Linked DNA regions of Rhodovastum atsumiense. The protein of the gene in region 2 interacts with the protein of the main gene of each other region in a pairwise test. Links are inferred from orthologs where the notes say so. Each region holds a gene or a part of one and is shown on either strand. Other genes may lie near its edges. The genes, in order: mrdA and NBY65_RS07555.

The links.
Region 1: the proteins of NBY65_RS07555 (region 2) and mrdA interact in binary tests that used the Escherichia coli proteins (3 or more experiments, as listed by UniProt). The link is inferred for Rhodovastum atsumiense from one-to-one orthologs.

Annotation. Positions count from the first base shown.
Region 1 is NZ_OW485601.1:1,537,374-1,544,304, forward strand. The notes cover bases 1,800-4,750. They hold mrdA (penicillin-binding protein 2), read right to left. Parts: upstream 4,237-4,750; coding sequence 2,362-4,236; downstream 1,800-2,361. Other genes in these bases: rodA (rod shape-determining protein RodA), read right to left, coding at 1,800-2,365; NBY65_RS06870 (rod shape-determining protein MreD), read right to left, coding at 4,340-4,750. Also shown: NBY65_RS06850 (DUF4337 domain-containing protein), read right to left, coding at 1-298; NBY65_RS06855 (ribonuclease activity regulator RraA), read left to right, coding at 482-1,186; more of rodA, read right to left, coding at 1,214-1,799; more of NBY65_RS06870, read right to left, coding at 4,751-4,885; rod shape-determining protein MreC, read right to left, coding at 4,890-5,753; NBY65_RS06880 (rod shape-determining protein), read right to left, coding at 5,938-6,931. UniProt on the Escherichia coli protein: Catalyzes cross-linking of the peptidoglycan cell wall. Responsible for the determination of the rod shape of the cell. Is probably required for lateral peptidoglycan synthesis and maintenance of the correct diameter during lateral and centripetal growth.
Region 2 is NZ_OW485601.1:1,696,012-1,703,212, forward strand. What follows is about bases 2,016-5,236. They hold NBY65_RS07555 (penicillin-binding protein 1A), read right to left. Parts: upstream 4,841-5,236; coding sequence 2,216-4,840; downstream 2,016-2,215. Other genes in these bases: NBY65_RS07560 (N-acetylmuramoyl-L-alanine amidase family protein), read right to left, coding at 4,893-5,236. In the rest of the region: NBY65_RS07545 (branched-chain amino acid ABC transporter substrate-binding protein), read right to left, coding at 1-751; more of NBY65_RS07560, read right to left, coding at 5,237-5,777; NBY65_RS07565 (Rne/Rng family ribonuclease), read left to right, coding at 6,504-7,201. UniProt on the Escherichia coli protein: Cell wall formation. Synthesis of cross-linked peptidoglycan from the lipid intermediates.

The DNA.
Region 1 (6,931 bases), 160 kb from region 2 along the record:
CGGCCCGCTTGTGCACGGTGTCATCGGCATTGGGCAGGCTGTCCATGACCTCGGCGGCCGCGCGCTGGACCGTGGCGCGGATGTTCTTGGCCTGGAAGAACGCCCAGTTGTCGGCGGCCTGGATGTGATGCGTCAGATAGGCATTCTGCGAGCCCTTCTCGCCCATCTCGGCGATCGCCAGCATGGCCGCGAGCACCGCGATCAGCACGGCCACGCGGCGGGCGCCGCTGTCGCCATGGGCATGCCCGCCGCCATGGGCATGCTCGATGCCGTCCTTCGCCAATTCCGTCGAGTCCATCATTCCTCCTTCGCGCCGTTTCCGCTGACCGCCGGCGCGATGTAGCGCAATCGCGGCATCGGGCGAAAGCAACGAGGCGACCAGTCCGGCATCGTCGCAGACAGGGTGCCCATCGCCATGCGCATTCGACAGCTCCGGTCGGTTGGGCGAAGCTGACGTGACTCGCCCCAGAAGGAAACCGCCATGACGCTGGATGCCAGGACCGAAGCGGCGCTCGCCGGTGTCTCCACCGCCACCCTCACCACCGTGCTGCTGAAGAAGGGGCTGCGCAACGTGTGGATGCGCGGCCCGGCTCCGCTGCGGCCCGGCCAGCCCCGGCTGGTCGGGCGCGCCTTCACGCTGCGCTTCGTCCCGGCGCGGGAAGACCTGGCCACGCCGGAATCATGGTCCTCGCCGAAATCCACCCGCGGCGCGATCGAGGCCATGCCGCCAGGCTGCATCGCCGTGGTGGATGCCATGGGCATCACCGATGCCGGCATCTTCGGCGACATCCTGTGCGCGCGCATGGCCAAGCGCGGCATCGCAGCACTGGTCACCGACGGCGTGGTGCGCGACGTCGCGGGCGTGCTCGGGACAGGGTTGCCGGTCTGGTGCCGCGGCGCCGCCGCCCCGCCTTCCGTCGCCGGCCTGACCTTCGTCGACTGGCAGCAACCGATCGGCTGTGGCGGGGTCGCCGTGTTTCCCGACGACGTGGTGGTAGTGGACCAGGACGGCGCGGTGGTGATCCCGCAGGCGCTGCTCGATCAGGTGGTGGCGGCCGCGGTCGAGCAGGAACGGCTGGAAGGCTGGATCATGTCCGAGGTCGAAAAAGGTGTCCCGCTGCCGGGGCTCTATCCGCCGAATGCGGAGACGCGCGCCCGCTACGACGCCTGGGCAAAAGCGCAATAAGGCGGATGGCGAGGGACGGGCAGCACGCTACACCTCGTCCCGCCCCTCGCCGAATTCGACGTCGCGGTGCACGTGCACCGACAGCAGCAGCCCGAATCCCGCCATCACCGTGATCATTGCCGAACCGCCATGCGAGACCAGCGGCAGCGGCACCCCGCCCACCGGGATCGCGCCCATCACCATGGCGATGTTCACGAACACGTACATGAAGAAATTCATGCTGATGCCAAGTGCCACCAATCGCCCGTACTGGTGGCGGCAACGCAGCGCCATCGCCATCCCGCCCAGGATGATCAGCCCGAGCAGCACCAGCACCGCGACCCCGCCCACCAGCCCGAATTCCTCGGCGATCATGGTGAAGATGAAGTCGGTCTGCTTCTCCGGCAGGAAGTTCAGGTGGCCCTGCGTGCCCTGCAGGTAGCCCTTTCCCCACATCCCCCCCGAGCCGAGCGCGATCTTGCTCTGGATGATGTTGTAGCCGGCGCCGAGCGGATCGTTCTCGGGATTGAGGAAGGTGGTGATGCGGGCGCGCTGGTAGTCGTGCAGGTGGTTGTAGGCGATCGGCGCGGCCGCCGCGACGCCGGCCACGCCCAGCCCCACTTTCCACCAGCGCAGCCCCGCCCCCAGGAACACCGTCCCTCCGACCACGGCGGTGATCACCGCGGTGCCGAGATTCGGTTCCTTGAGGATCAGCACCACCGGCACCGCCAGCGCGATCGCCGGCGGGATCAGGAACAGCGGATTGCCCATCCGTTCCCAGGATGCCTTGTGGAACCAGGAAGCCAGCGCCATCACCAGCGCGATCTTCATCAGTTCCGAGGGCTGCCACTGCATCCCGCCGATCTCGATCCAGCGCTGCGCCCCCTTGCCGACATGGCCCATGTGCAGCACCAGCACCAGCAGCAGGACGCCGCCGGCATAGGCGAGCCAGGACAGCCGGGCGATGAAGCGGATATCCACCAGCGCGATCGACAGCATCAGCCCCAGCCCGAAGGCGAAGCGCAGGATGTGCTTCGCGGCATAGGGCTCGGACGATCCGCCCGCGGCCGAATAGAGCGCGACATAGCCGACCCCGGCGAGCGTGCAGAGCAGCAGCACATAGAGCCAGGGAATGCGCCACAGCTTGCCGGTCAGTCCGAACGAGGTCTCGCGGATCAGCCGCCGCTCGAACACGCTCACCGCCCCGGCTCCTTCGGGGGCATGTCGGCCATGCGCTGCGACGGATCGCGCCGTCCCAGCGGGTCGCGCGTCAGCGCCACGGTCATGATGTCGCGCGCCACCGGCGCCGCCGCCGCGGCCCCGGCATTGCCGTGCTCGACCACGATCGCCATCGCGTAGCGCGGCGCGTCATACGGGGCATAGGCCACGAACAGCGCATGCGGCCGGAATTCCCAGGCGAGCGTCTCCGACTTGAAGCCCTTCTCGCGCTGTTCGCGTGAGACCCGGCGCACCTGCGTCGAGCCGGTCTTGCCGGCGAGCTGCACGCCCGGGATCGCGAGCCGCGCCACCGTCGCGGTGCCACCGCCGTCATTGACCACCTGCCACATGCCGTCGCGCACGATCCCAAGGTCACGGTCGGCGATGCCGAGCAGCGGCCAGTCCTCGGGCCGCGCGCCGGCCTGCAGCACGCCGCCGATGCTGCGGGTCAGGTGCGGCTGCACCGCCCGGCCGGTGGCGATGCGCGAGGTCATCACCGCGAGCGACAGCGGCGTCAGCTGCAGGAACCCCTGGCCGATGCCATGCACGATGGTGTCGCCGAGATTCCACGGATGGCCCTGGCCGATGCGCCAGGCGCGGGTCGGCACCAGGCCCTGGCGCGCGCCCGGCAGTTCGATCGGCAGCTTCACGCCCAGGCCGAAACGATTCGCCATCGCGGCGATGCGGTCGATGCCGACGCGCCGCGCCACTTCGTAGAAGAAGACGTCGCAGGAATGCTTGATCGCGCTGCGCACGTCGAGCAGCCCATGGCCGCCCTTGCGCCAGCAGTGGAAGCGGGTGTCGCCGAGATCCAGGTGCCCGGGGCAATTGATGCGGTCGGTGGGGGAGATCACCTTCGCTTCCAGCCCCGCCAGCGCCACCACCATCTTGAAGGTGGAGCCCGGCGCATAGAGGCCGGCGACCGCCTTGTTGATCAGCGGCGCCCGGCGATTGCGCGTCCATTCCGCCCATTGCGCCTGCGACACGCCCGAATTGAACAGGGTCGGATCGAACGAGGGATTGGTCGCCATCGCCAGCACCTCGCCGGTGCGGCAATCCATCACCACGGCGCTGGCGCTCTCGTCGCCGAGCCGTTCCAGCACCGCCTTCTGCAGTTCGGTATCGATGCTCAGGCCGATATCCTGGCCCTTCACGCCTTCCTGCCGGTCGAGTTCGCGGATCACCCGGCCGACTGCGTTGACCTCGAGCTGCACCGCCCCGGCCCGCCCGCGCAGGGGCTTGTCGTGCCATTTCTCGATGCCGGCGCGGCCGATGCGCAGGCCCGGCAGCGACAGCATCGGATCATCGGCGACATCGTTCTCGTTGGGCGGGGCGACATAGCCGATGACATGCGCAAGCGTCGGGCCGAACGGATACATCCGCGTGGTGCCGACATCGACCAGGATGCCGGGCAGGTCGGGCGCATTCACCTCGATGCGCGCCATTTCTTCCCAGGAGAGGAACTCGCGCACCGAGATCGGCACGAAGCGGCGGTGCCGGCGCATCTCGCGTTCGATGCGGGCCCGTTCGTGATCGGCCAGCGGCACGATGCGGGAGAAATTGTCGAGCGTGGCGGAGACGTCCTCGGTCTGCTCCGCCACCAGCAAGGCCCGCCAGTTCAGCTCGTTGCCAGCCGCAACGACGCCGAAACGGTCCAGCACCCGTCCCCGTGGGGCCGCCACCAGGCGTGCGCTGATCCGGTTGCTTTCGGCGAGCGTGGCGTAGCGGGCGCCCTCGACGACCTGGACCTGGTACAGCTTGGCCCCCAGCAGCCCCAGCACCCCCACCTGCCCCGTCGCCACCAGCAGGGCCCGTCGGGTAAACACTCCCGTCCGCTGTGCCTCGCGCCTCATGATCGCCTCGTTGTGCCGCGCAGCGAGAATGGGATCCAAGGGCCTTGTGGCCCTTGGCAGGTCCAGGGCAGCGCCCTGGCCTTCCTTCCTTGGAAGGAAACGTTCACGCTCGCGCCGGTTCCGCAAGGGTAACGTGGGACCGGGTCAGCAGCACCGCCAGGGGCGGGTACAGCCCGGCCGACAGGATGGCCTGGAAGATGGCCGGCCCCACCGGCAGCAGGCGGAAGGTCAGCAGCGAGATAAGTCCCCATTGCAAGGCAGCCGCACCGGCGGCGATGCCCAGGAAGGCCATCCACACCAGCAGGAATCCCTGACGTGCCAGCACCCGGCGGGAATGGAAGGCGATGCCATGGGTGATCAGCAAGGTCAGCACGGAAACACCGACCGGCGCGAAGCCAAGCAGGTCGGCAAGCAATCCCAGTGCGAACACCGAAGCAGGGGGCATCGAGGCGGGGCGGAACAGCGACCAGAAGAACACGCAGCCGAGCACCATGGCGCATTGCAACTGGGCCTGGGCGGGCAATTCGAGTGGCCCTGCGGTCAGCAGCAGCAGCAGTGCGGTTGTCGCCACCGGGAAGCTGCGGCGGGCCACCACGTCGAGCCGTCGGCCGAGACTCTGGCGCGGGCGGATGCCAGGCTCGCGGTCCATCGCTTCAGCGCTTTCGCTCGGCCGCGCGGGGGGCGACCACTTCGGGCGGCAGTACCCCATGCAGATCGTAGTCGAACAGGCGCACGATCTCCAGCCGCTCGAGCCGGGCCGCGGGCTCGACTTCGGGCACGCCCTGGGCGCTGAGGCGGACGATGCCCACCGGCAGGCCGGCGGGGAAGGCGCCGGCCTCGGCGCTGGTGACCACGCGCTCGCCCTCCACCGGGGGGGTGTTCTCGGGCCAGTACATCAGGCGGGGCCGTGGGCCGTTGGTGCCGGCCAGCATGGCGCGGCTGCGGCTGCTTTCCAGGGTCACGGGGACGCGGCTGTTCATGTCGGTGATCAGCAGTACGCGGACGCTGCGGGTGCCGGCCTCGGTGACGCGTCCGACCAGGCCGCGGTCATCCAGGGCGATTTGCCCCTTGGTGATGCCATGTTTCGGCCCGGTCGAGAGCAGCACCGCACGGGCATAGACCCCCCCAGCATCGGCCACCACGCGCGCGGTGACGAAACTGGGCGCGGGATCGGGGATCCAGTGCAGGTTGGCCTTCAGCGTCGCGTTCTCGGCGTCCAGGGCCAGCGCGATCGCCTGCCATTTGCGCAGTTGTTCGTTTTCCTCGCGCAACCGGGCGTTATCGCGCACCAGGGTCAGCAGGTGCCGTGCGTCCTCGGCGGCGTCACGCACGCGGCTGACCGGCTCGGCCAGCACGCCCCAGATCGGCACCAGCGCGTCGGCCAGCATCGTGCGCAGGCGCTCGGCCATCACGGTATCCGCTTTGCCCAGCAGCATCAGGCCGAACGCCGCCGCGATCAGCACCGGCAGGGTCAGCTTCGAAAGCGCCTGCCGCACGGGGATCGAGAGCCGGATCAAGGCTGCATCCTGCCAGCTTCCACGGTGACCGGCCCCAAACTAGGGCAGGAGCCACACCGGATGCCACCCATGCATGAAGGACCAGTGGAGACTGTCAACCATTCCCGTGCAGGCACCACCGGCGGCCGGCCTCTCCCCGGAGAGAGCGGCATCGCCGCCCGGATGCGTGCGACGGGCGGTGCGATCAGTACATCGACGTCAGGACGTTGCGCAGGCGCTTGGTTTCCTCGAGCGCGCGGCCGGTGCCGAGGGCGACGCATTGCAGCGGGTTCTCGGCCACCATCACCGGCAGGCCGGTAGAGTCGCGCAGCACCTGGTCCAGCCGGTTGAGCAGGGCGCCGCCACCGGTCAGCACGATGCCCTTGTCGACGATGTCGGCGGCCAGCTCGGGCGGGGTGTTCTCCAGCGCCACCTTCACCGCCTCGACGATCTGGTTGACCGGCTCGGCCATGCTCTCGGCGATCGCATGCTGGCTGACCACCACCTCGCGCGGCACGCCGTTCATCAGGTCGCGGCCGCGCACCTCGCGGTACGGGCCTTCCTCGTCCTCGTACGGCAGGGAGGCGGCGCCGATGTCGATCTTGATCCGCTCGGCGGTGCTCTCGCCGATCAGCAGGTTATGGTTGCGGCGGATGTAGTTGATGATCGCCTCGTCCATCTTGTCGCCACCGACCCGCACGCTGCGGGAATAGACGATGCCGCCAAGCGAGATCACCGCCACTTCCGTGGTGCCGCCGCCGATGTCCACGATCATGCTGCCCGAGGGCTCGGTGACCGGCAGCCCGGCCCCGATCGCCGCCGCCATCGGCTCCTCGATCAGGAACACCCGGCGCGCGCCGGCGCTCTCCGCACTTTCCTGGATGGCGCGGCGTTCCACCGCAGTGGACCCGGAGGGGACGCAGACGATGATCAGCGGGGACGCGAAGCCGCGACGATTATGCACCTTGTTGATGAAGTGCTTGATCATCTCCTCGGCCACCTCGAAATCGGCGATGACGCCGTCCCGCAGCGGCCGGATGGCCTGGATGTTGCCGGGGGTGCGGCCGAGCATCTGCTTGGCCTCCTCGCCGACCGCGAGCACCTGCTTCTTGCCGCGGACATCGGCGATCGCCACCACGCTGGGCTCGTTCAGCACAATGCCGCGCCCCTTGACGTACACCAGCGTGTTCGCGGTGCCG
Region 2 (7,201 bases):
CCAGGGCGTCGCCACCGATGATGGTCGGGTTCAGGCCCTGCTGCTTGGCCTGGCGCATGATCAGGCCGGTCTCGGTGTGGTAGCCGCCGACATAGATCACGGTCACGCCGGCCTGCTTCAGGCGGCTGACCAGCGCCGAATAGTCCTTCTCGCCCGGCGTATACGGCGAGTACAGCGTCTCCTTCATCCCGGCGGCGTTCAGGGCCTTCCTGGTCTCGTCGGCCAGGCCTTTGCCGTAGGCTGAGTTGTCGTGCAGGATGGCGACCTTGCGGTCCTTGAATTCCCTGGCAATGAACTTGCCGGCCACCACGCCCTGCTGGTCATCGCGGCCGCAGGTGCGGAAGGTGTTCCAGCTGCCTTCATCGGTGTACTTGGGATTGGTCGAGGCCGGGGAGATCTGCAGGATGCCTTCCTCGGCATAGACCTTGCTGGCCGGGATCGAGCTGCCCGAACAGAAATGCCCGGCGACCAGCTTCACGCCCTTGGCGGCGAAGTCATTGGCGACCGACACCGCCTGCTTCGGGTCGCAGGCGTCGTCGCCCACTTCCAGCACCAGCTTCTGGCCGAGCACGCCGCCGCGCGCGTTGATGTCGGCGACCGCCTGCTCGGCGCCCGCCTTCAGCTGCGCCCCGAAGCTCGCGTAGTTGCCGGTGATCGGGCCCGCGGTCGCGATCCGGATGTCCGCCTTGGCCGGCGCCAGGGCGCCGAGCGCGAGCAGCGCCACGCCGGCGAACAAAGTCCTTCTGATCATGCTTCGTCCCTCGTTTTCTGGGTCTGCAGGAGTGCGTGTGCAGGTGTTTCGTATGCAGGAGTTCTGCCGCAGGGGTCGCGCGGCTGACATGCAGCCTATGCGCATCACCCGCAACGAGCAAAGCCCCGTCCTGACAGGCAACCGGCAAGAAAACGCAGCAAAACCCAGGCAACGCTGCGGCGACGCCCGCGCGGGCATCGCGGCGAAACGCCGGGGCCAGACGAAAAAACGTCACACTGCCGAAATATCGTGCAGCCATTGCCCGCCGGGGGTCCACTCCCCGGACGGGCATAGCCGAAGGCTATTGCGCCTGCGCGCTGGCCTCGCTGCGGGTCGCCCCCACGCGGGCGGCCAGGGCCGCGGCCATGAACTCGTCGAGCGCCCCGTCCAGCACGGCATCCGGGTTGCCCTTTTCCACCCCGGTGCGCAGGTCCTTCACCAACTGGTACGGCGCCAGCACATAGCTGCGGATCTGGTGGCCCCAGCCGATATCGGTCTTGGCGGCTTCCTGGGCGCTCGCCGCCGCCTCGCGCTTCTGCAGTTCCTGCTCGTACATCCGGGCGCGCAACATGCCCATGGCGGTGGCGCGGTTGCGGTGCTGGCTGCGGTCGGTCTGGCAGGCCACCACGATCCCGGTCGGGATATGGGTGATGCGGATCGCGCTTTCCGTCTTGTTGACGTGCTGCCCGCCCGCCCCGGAGGCGCGGAAGGTGTCGACCTTCAGGTCGGCCTCGTTGATCTCGATCTCGATATTGTCGTCCACCACCGGATAGACCCACACCGAGGCGAAGCTGGTCTGCCGTCGCGCCGCCGCGTCGAAGGGGCTGATGCGCACCAGCCGGTGCACCCCCGCCTCGGTCTTCAGCCAGCCATAGGCGTTCGGGCCGGAGACCTGCAACGTCGCCGACTTGATGCCGGCCTGCTCGCCTTCGCTCTCCTCCATCAACTGCACCTTGTAGCCGTGCTGTTCGGCCCAGCGGGTGTACATGCGCATGAGCATCTCGGCCCAATCCTGGGCCTCGGTGCCGCCGGCGCCGGAGTTGATCTCGACGTAGCAGTCGTTGCCGTCGGCCTCGCCGGAGAGCAGGCTCTCGATCTCGCGGTGCTTGGACTCCCCGGCCAGGGCCTTCAGGGTGGCGATGCCGTCGCCGACCATGGCCTCGTCGCCCTCGGCCTCGGCCAGGGCGATCAGCTCGATCGTGTCGGCGACCTCACGCTCCAGGCGCTGCACGCCCTCCACCTGGCTGGCCAGGCGGTTGCGTTCGCGCATCACCGCCTGGGCGGCGGCGGCGTCGTTCCAGAGATTCGGGTCCTCGGCGCGATGGTTCAGTTCCGCGAGGCGTGCGATGGCGACATCCCAGTCAAAGATGCCTCCTCAGCAGCGCCACGGACTGCTTGATCTGTTCGTTGAGGGCGTCGGATTCCGTGGACATCGTGTTTCCAGGAGCAACGGGGGAGCGGCGGCTAATACAGCCCGCCCAGGGCGCTGTCGACCCCGCCGGCGCTTGACGGCGCCGGCGCGGCGATGTCGGCGCCCGGCCCTTCGGCCTGCGGAATCCCGCCGCCGCCGACCGGACCCGAGGCACCCGGCACCTGGTCGGGCTTGAAGGCGTCGGTCACGGTGCCCCAGCCGGAATCCCAGGCGACCAGGGCGACGCCGGGCGGCGGCACGAAGGCCAGCTTCGGCCGCCCCTTGAGCGCCACAGCCATGTAATCGTGCCAGATCGGCGCCGCCAGCGCGCCGCCGGTCTCGTTGTTGCCGAGCGAAGTCGGGGTGTCGAAGCCGATCCAGACCACGGTGACCAGGTCGGGCGTGAAGCCGCCGAACCAGGCGTCCTGGAAGTCCTGACTGGTGCCGGTCTTGCCGGCGATGGCGCGATCGAGCCCCTTGGCGGCGGCGCCGCCGGTGCCCCGGCTCACCACCCCCTGCATCATCATGACGAGCTGGAAGGTCGAGGCGGGATCGACCACCTGACGCCGGTCATCGGCCAGCACCGGCAGGTGCAGGGGATCCTCGCAGCCGTGGCAACTGCGCGCCCCGGCCCGCCAGATCACGTGGCCGTCGCGGTCCTGCACGCTGTCGATCAGCGTCGGCACCACCTCGCGCCCGCCCATGGCCAGCCCCGCATAGGCGCCGGCCTCGCGCAGCACCGTGGTTTCCACCGCGCCGAGCGCCGCCGGCAGCACCCGCGGCATGTTGTCGAACAGGCGGAAGCCGATCGCGGTCTGCGCCACCGCGTCCATGCCCACCTGGTTGGCCACCCGCACTGTGACCAGGTTGAGCGACTTCTCCAGCGCGATGCGCAACGGCACCGCGCCGAGGAAGTCCATCTCGTAGTTGTTGGGCCGCCACTTCCCCGCCGCCCCCTGGTCGAGCACGAAGGGCGCGTCGAGGAAGCGCTGCGACGGGGAAATCCCGTTCGCCAGCGCGGTCAGGTAGACGAAGGGCTTGAAGCTCGACCCGGGCTGCCGGCTGGCCTGGGTGGCGCGGTTGAACTGCGACATCTCGAAGCTCCAGCCCCCGGAGAGCGCCAGCACCCGGCCGGTGGACGGCTCGATCGAGACCAGCGCCCCCTGCACCAGCGGGATCTGCCGCAGCAGCAGCCGCTCCGGCCGGCCGGCATTGCGCCCCTGCCCTGCCGTCGCCGGCGCGAGCTCGGCCATCACCACGTCGCCCGGCTTCACCACGTCGGCGATGCGCCGCGGCGTCGGGCCGAGCTGCAGGTTGGGCGGCGGCACCAGCGCCCCGGGCGGCAGATGCGCGACCCGGGCCCAGCCGAGATCGGCCATCTGCATCGGCAGCACCCGCGGCACCGCCCCCGCGGCCCGGTCGACGAAACCCAGCTTCGCCTCGGTGTCCGAGGCTTCCAGCACCACCGCGAGCTTCCAGTCCGGCAGCATGCCGGGCGGACGCTGCACCTGGCCGAGCTGGCCTTCCCAGCCGGTGCGCAGCGCCGGCCCCGCCGGCAGCCGTGCCACCGGGCCGCGCCAGCCGCCGCGGCGACGGTCGTAACGCATCAACCCCTCGCGCAGCGCGGTGTCGGCCGCGGCCTGCAGCACCGGATCGAGCGAGGTGCGCACCACCAGCCCGCCCTGCGTGGTCTGGTCGGCGCCGAAACGGTCGATCAGCCGCCGGCGCACCTCCTCGGCGAAGTAATCTGCCCCGGCCACCATGTCCGGACGCCGGTACTGCGCCGGCGCGATCGGCTGCGCCTTCGCCGCCGCCGCCTGCTCGGCGGTGATCACCCGGTCCTCGGCCATGCGGTCGAGCACCCAGTCACGCCGCGCCTTGGCCGCGTCGGGGAAGCGGAACGGGTTGTAGTTGTTCGGCGCCTTGGGCAACGCCGCCAGGAACGCCGCTTCCTGCACGGTCAGCTCGTCGAGCGGCTTGTTGAAGTAGCTCTGCGCCGCCGCGGCGACGCCGTAGGACTGCAGGCCGAGATAGATCTCGTTCAGATACAGCTCGAGGATGCGCTCCTTGCTCAGCGACTGGTCGAGCCGGATCGCCAGGATCGCCTCGCGCGCCTTGCGCGCGAGCGAGACCTCGCTGCTGCCGAGCAGCATGTTCTTGGCGACCTGCTGGGTGATGGTGGAGGCACCGATCGGGCGCCGTCCCTGGCGGTAGGTCATCAGGTCGGTGACCGCGGCCCGCGCGATCGCGATCGGGTCGACGCCGCCATGGAGGAAGAAATTCTGGTCCTCGGCCGAGACGAAGGCCCGCTTCACGATCTCGGGGATGGCGGTGTAGGGCACGAAGATGCGCCGCTCCACCGCGAGTTCCGAGAGCAGACGGGAATCACCGGCATAGATGCGGCTCATCATGCGCGGCTGGTAGTTGCGCAGGCCGGTCACGTCCGGCAGGTCGGCGGCAAAGCGCTGATAGGCGATGAACCCCGCCAGCACCGCGCCCGCCACGCCAAGCGTGAGCAGCCCCGCGAACAGGCCCATGATCCGCCCGATCCAGGCCAGGGCGCCCCGCGGCTTGCCCTTGCCCTTTCCCTTCCCCTGGCGCGGCGGCTGCGAGGGGGGAGGCTGCGGCGTGGGAGCCGGTGGCACGAGCCTTGCACCCGCGGTCAGCTTGTCGGTCATTGTGGTTCGTCACACCTGTCTGGCTCCGCGCCACTGGCCGGCGCGGCGGCGGTCATCCGGCCATGCGCCCGCCTTGCGGCGGTCCGGCCGGCGCCCCGTTGAAATAGGCATCCACGGCACGTTTCATAGCAGCCGCGATGCGTGCGCGGTACTGGGGACGACGCAGGGCCGCCTCGTCCTCACGATTTGACATGAACCCCATTTCCACGAGCACGCTGGGGATATCCGCCGCCTTCAGCACGACGAAGCCGGCATGCCGGGCGGGATTCTGCAGCAGGCGAAGGTCGCCCTGCAGCGCGGACACCACGCCACGCTGCATGCGCGCCGATCCGGCCCGGGTCTCCTGGCGCACCAGGCTGGCCAGGATGCGCGCGACGTCGGGGGGAGCGTTGCGGAAAGCCGGGCCGCCGAAGCGGTCGGCCGCGTTTTCCCGGGTCGCGAGGGCGGCGCTCTGCGCGTCCGAGGCGGTATCGGCCAGGGTGTAGACGCTGGCGCCGCGCACCCCATGGTCGCCCACCGCGTCCGCATGCATCGAGACGAACAGGCCGGCGCCACGGCGCTGGGCGATCGCCACCCGCTCCTCAAGCGGAATGAACACGTCGCCCGTGCGGGTCAGCTCCACCCGGTAGCGGCCCGAGGCGAGCAACTGGCGGCGCAATTCCAGCGCCGCGGCCAGGGCGATGTGCTTTTCATAGGTGCCGGAAACGCCGGTGGCCCCCGGATCCTTGCCGCCATGGCCGGGATCGAGCAGCACCAGGGGCGGCGACAGCGTCCGCGGGGGCTGGCTCCGTGGAGGCAGGGGGGCGGAGCGCGGCAGCGCCAGGGTGGGCGCCCCGCCGAGCGCGGACCCCGGCCGGGGCGCGGCAAGCGCGTGCGCGGCCGGCAGCAGGAAGCTGGCGGCCACACCGGAACCGAGCAGGAATCGGCGGGTGATCACGGGCTGAACTTCCGATGGAAGCGAGTATCTACTGCAGGTCTAACATGACCGTTCGATAACCGCAGCTTGCACATTGATGACGGCAGATTCATGTCGCGGAAATGGCATTGCCGCCATGGCTCTCCACGCTTTGCTTGCGATATGCCGGCGTTTGCTTCATCGTCTGGGCTCGCTCCGGCGCCGCGCCGGGGGGCGGCATGCCCTCCGGGTTACGATCGGGGCTGCCTCGCCCCGTGGCCCATTGGCCGAGCAAAGGGGCACGACGGCAGCCGGATCCGTGTCGCCGCCCGTGCCGCCCCCAGAAATCCAGCCTCGTTGGACGGTCTGGGGCGACGCCCAGGTCTTTGCGCCGGCAAGATGCTCGCTATCTGCATCAGCAGGCCGCGCGGCGGGGCGAAGGGGACCGACGGACGACGGTCGACGAGCACAGAACAACCGGGGCAGCGCGCCGTCTGGCGCGCACGGCCCGCAGACACAGGGTTTTCATGACCGCCTTCCCGCCGCTTCACCCTGAGAGGATTGCCGCCGCAAGCGGTTATCCTGCCTGCCATGCGCGCGTCGCGCGCGCAGCGGCGCCAGGGATGACGCGCGGCCGGCCGGTCAGTGCGCCCCTGCTTTCCTCCGTCCTGCCTGGTCTGCGGTCCTGCCCCCTCCCGCCCTCACTTGATTCCCGCCCCGATCGGCGCGCAACCGCGCCCGGGGCGGCGCACCGGAGCCCTGGACCGAATGACGAAACGCATGCTGATCGACGCCAGCCACGCGGAAGAAACCCGCGTGGTGGTACTGGACGGTAGCCGCCTCGAAGATTTCGACGTCGAGACATCGACCAAGAAGCAACTGAAGGGAAATATCTATCTGGCCAAGGTGGTCCGCGTGGAGCCGAGCCTCCAGGCGGCTTTCGTGGAATACGGCGGCGGCCGCCACGGCTTCCTGGCCTTCAGCGAGATCCACCCCGACTATTACCAGATCCCGATCGCCGACCGCGAACGCCTGCTCGCCATGCAGGCCGAGGAAGCCCGCGACGAGGATGAGGACGAGGAGCCCGCTGCCCCCCCGCCCCCTCGCCGGCGCGGCGAACAGGATGATGCACCGCTCGCGGCCGCCCCGGCCGTGACGCCGGAGCCCCTGTCGGAGGAAGCGGCCCAGGCGACGGAAGCCCCCGCCCCCACCGAGCCCGCGCCGGTGGAGCCGCCCGAGGCGTCCGAAGCGACGGCAACTGCCGAACCGGCCGCGGAGCCCGCGCCGGAGGCACGGGTTGAAGCCCCCGAGGCCACGGCCCTTCCCGCGGCCGAGCCTGCGGCTGCGCCCGTGGAGCCCGAACCGGCGCAGCCCGCATCCGACGACAACGGCACTGATGCCCCCATCGCCGCGGCACCCGAGGCCCCTGCCCCTGACGACATCACAGAGGCACGCCCCCCGCGGGC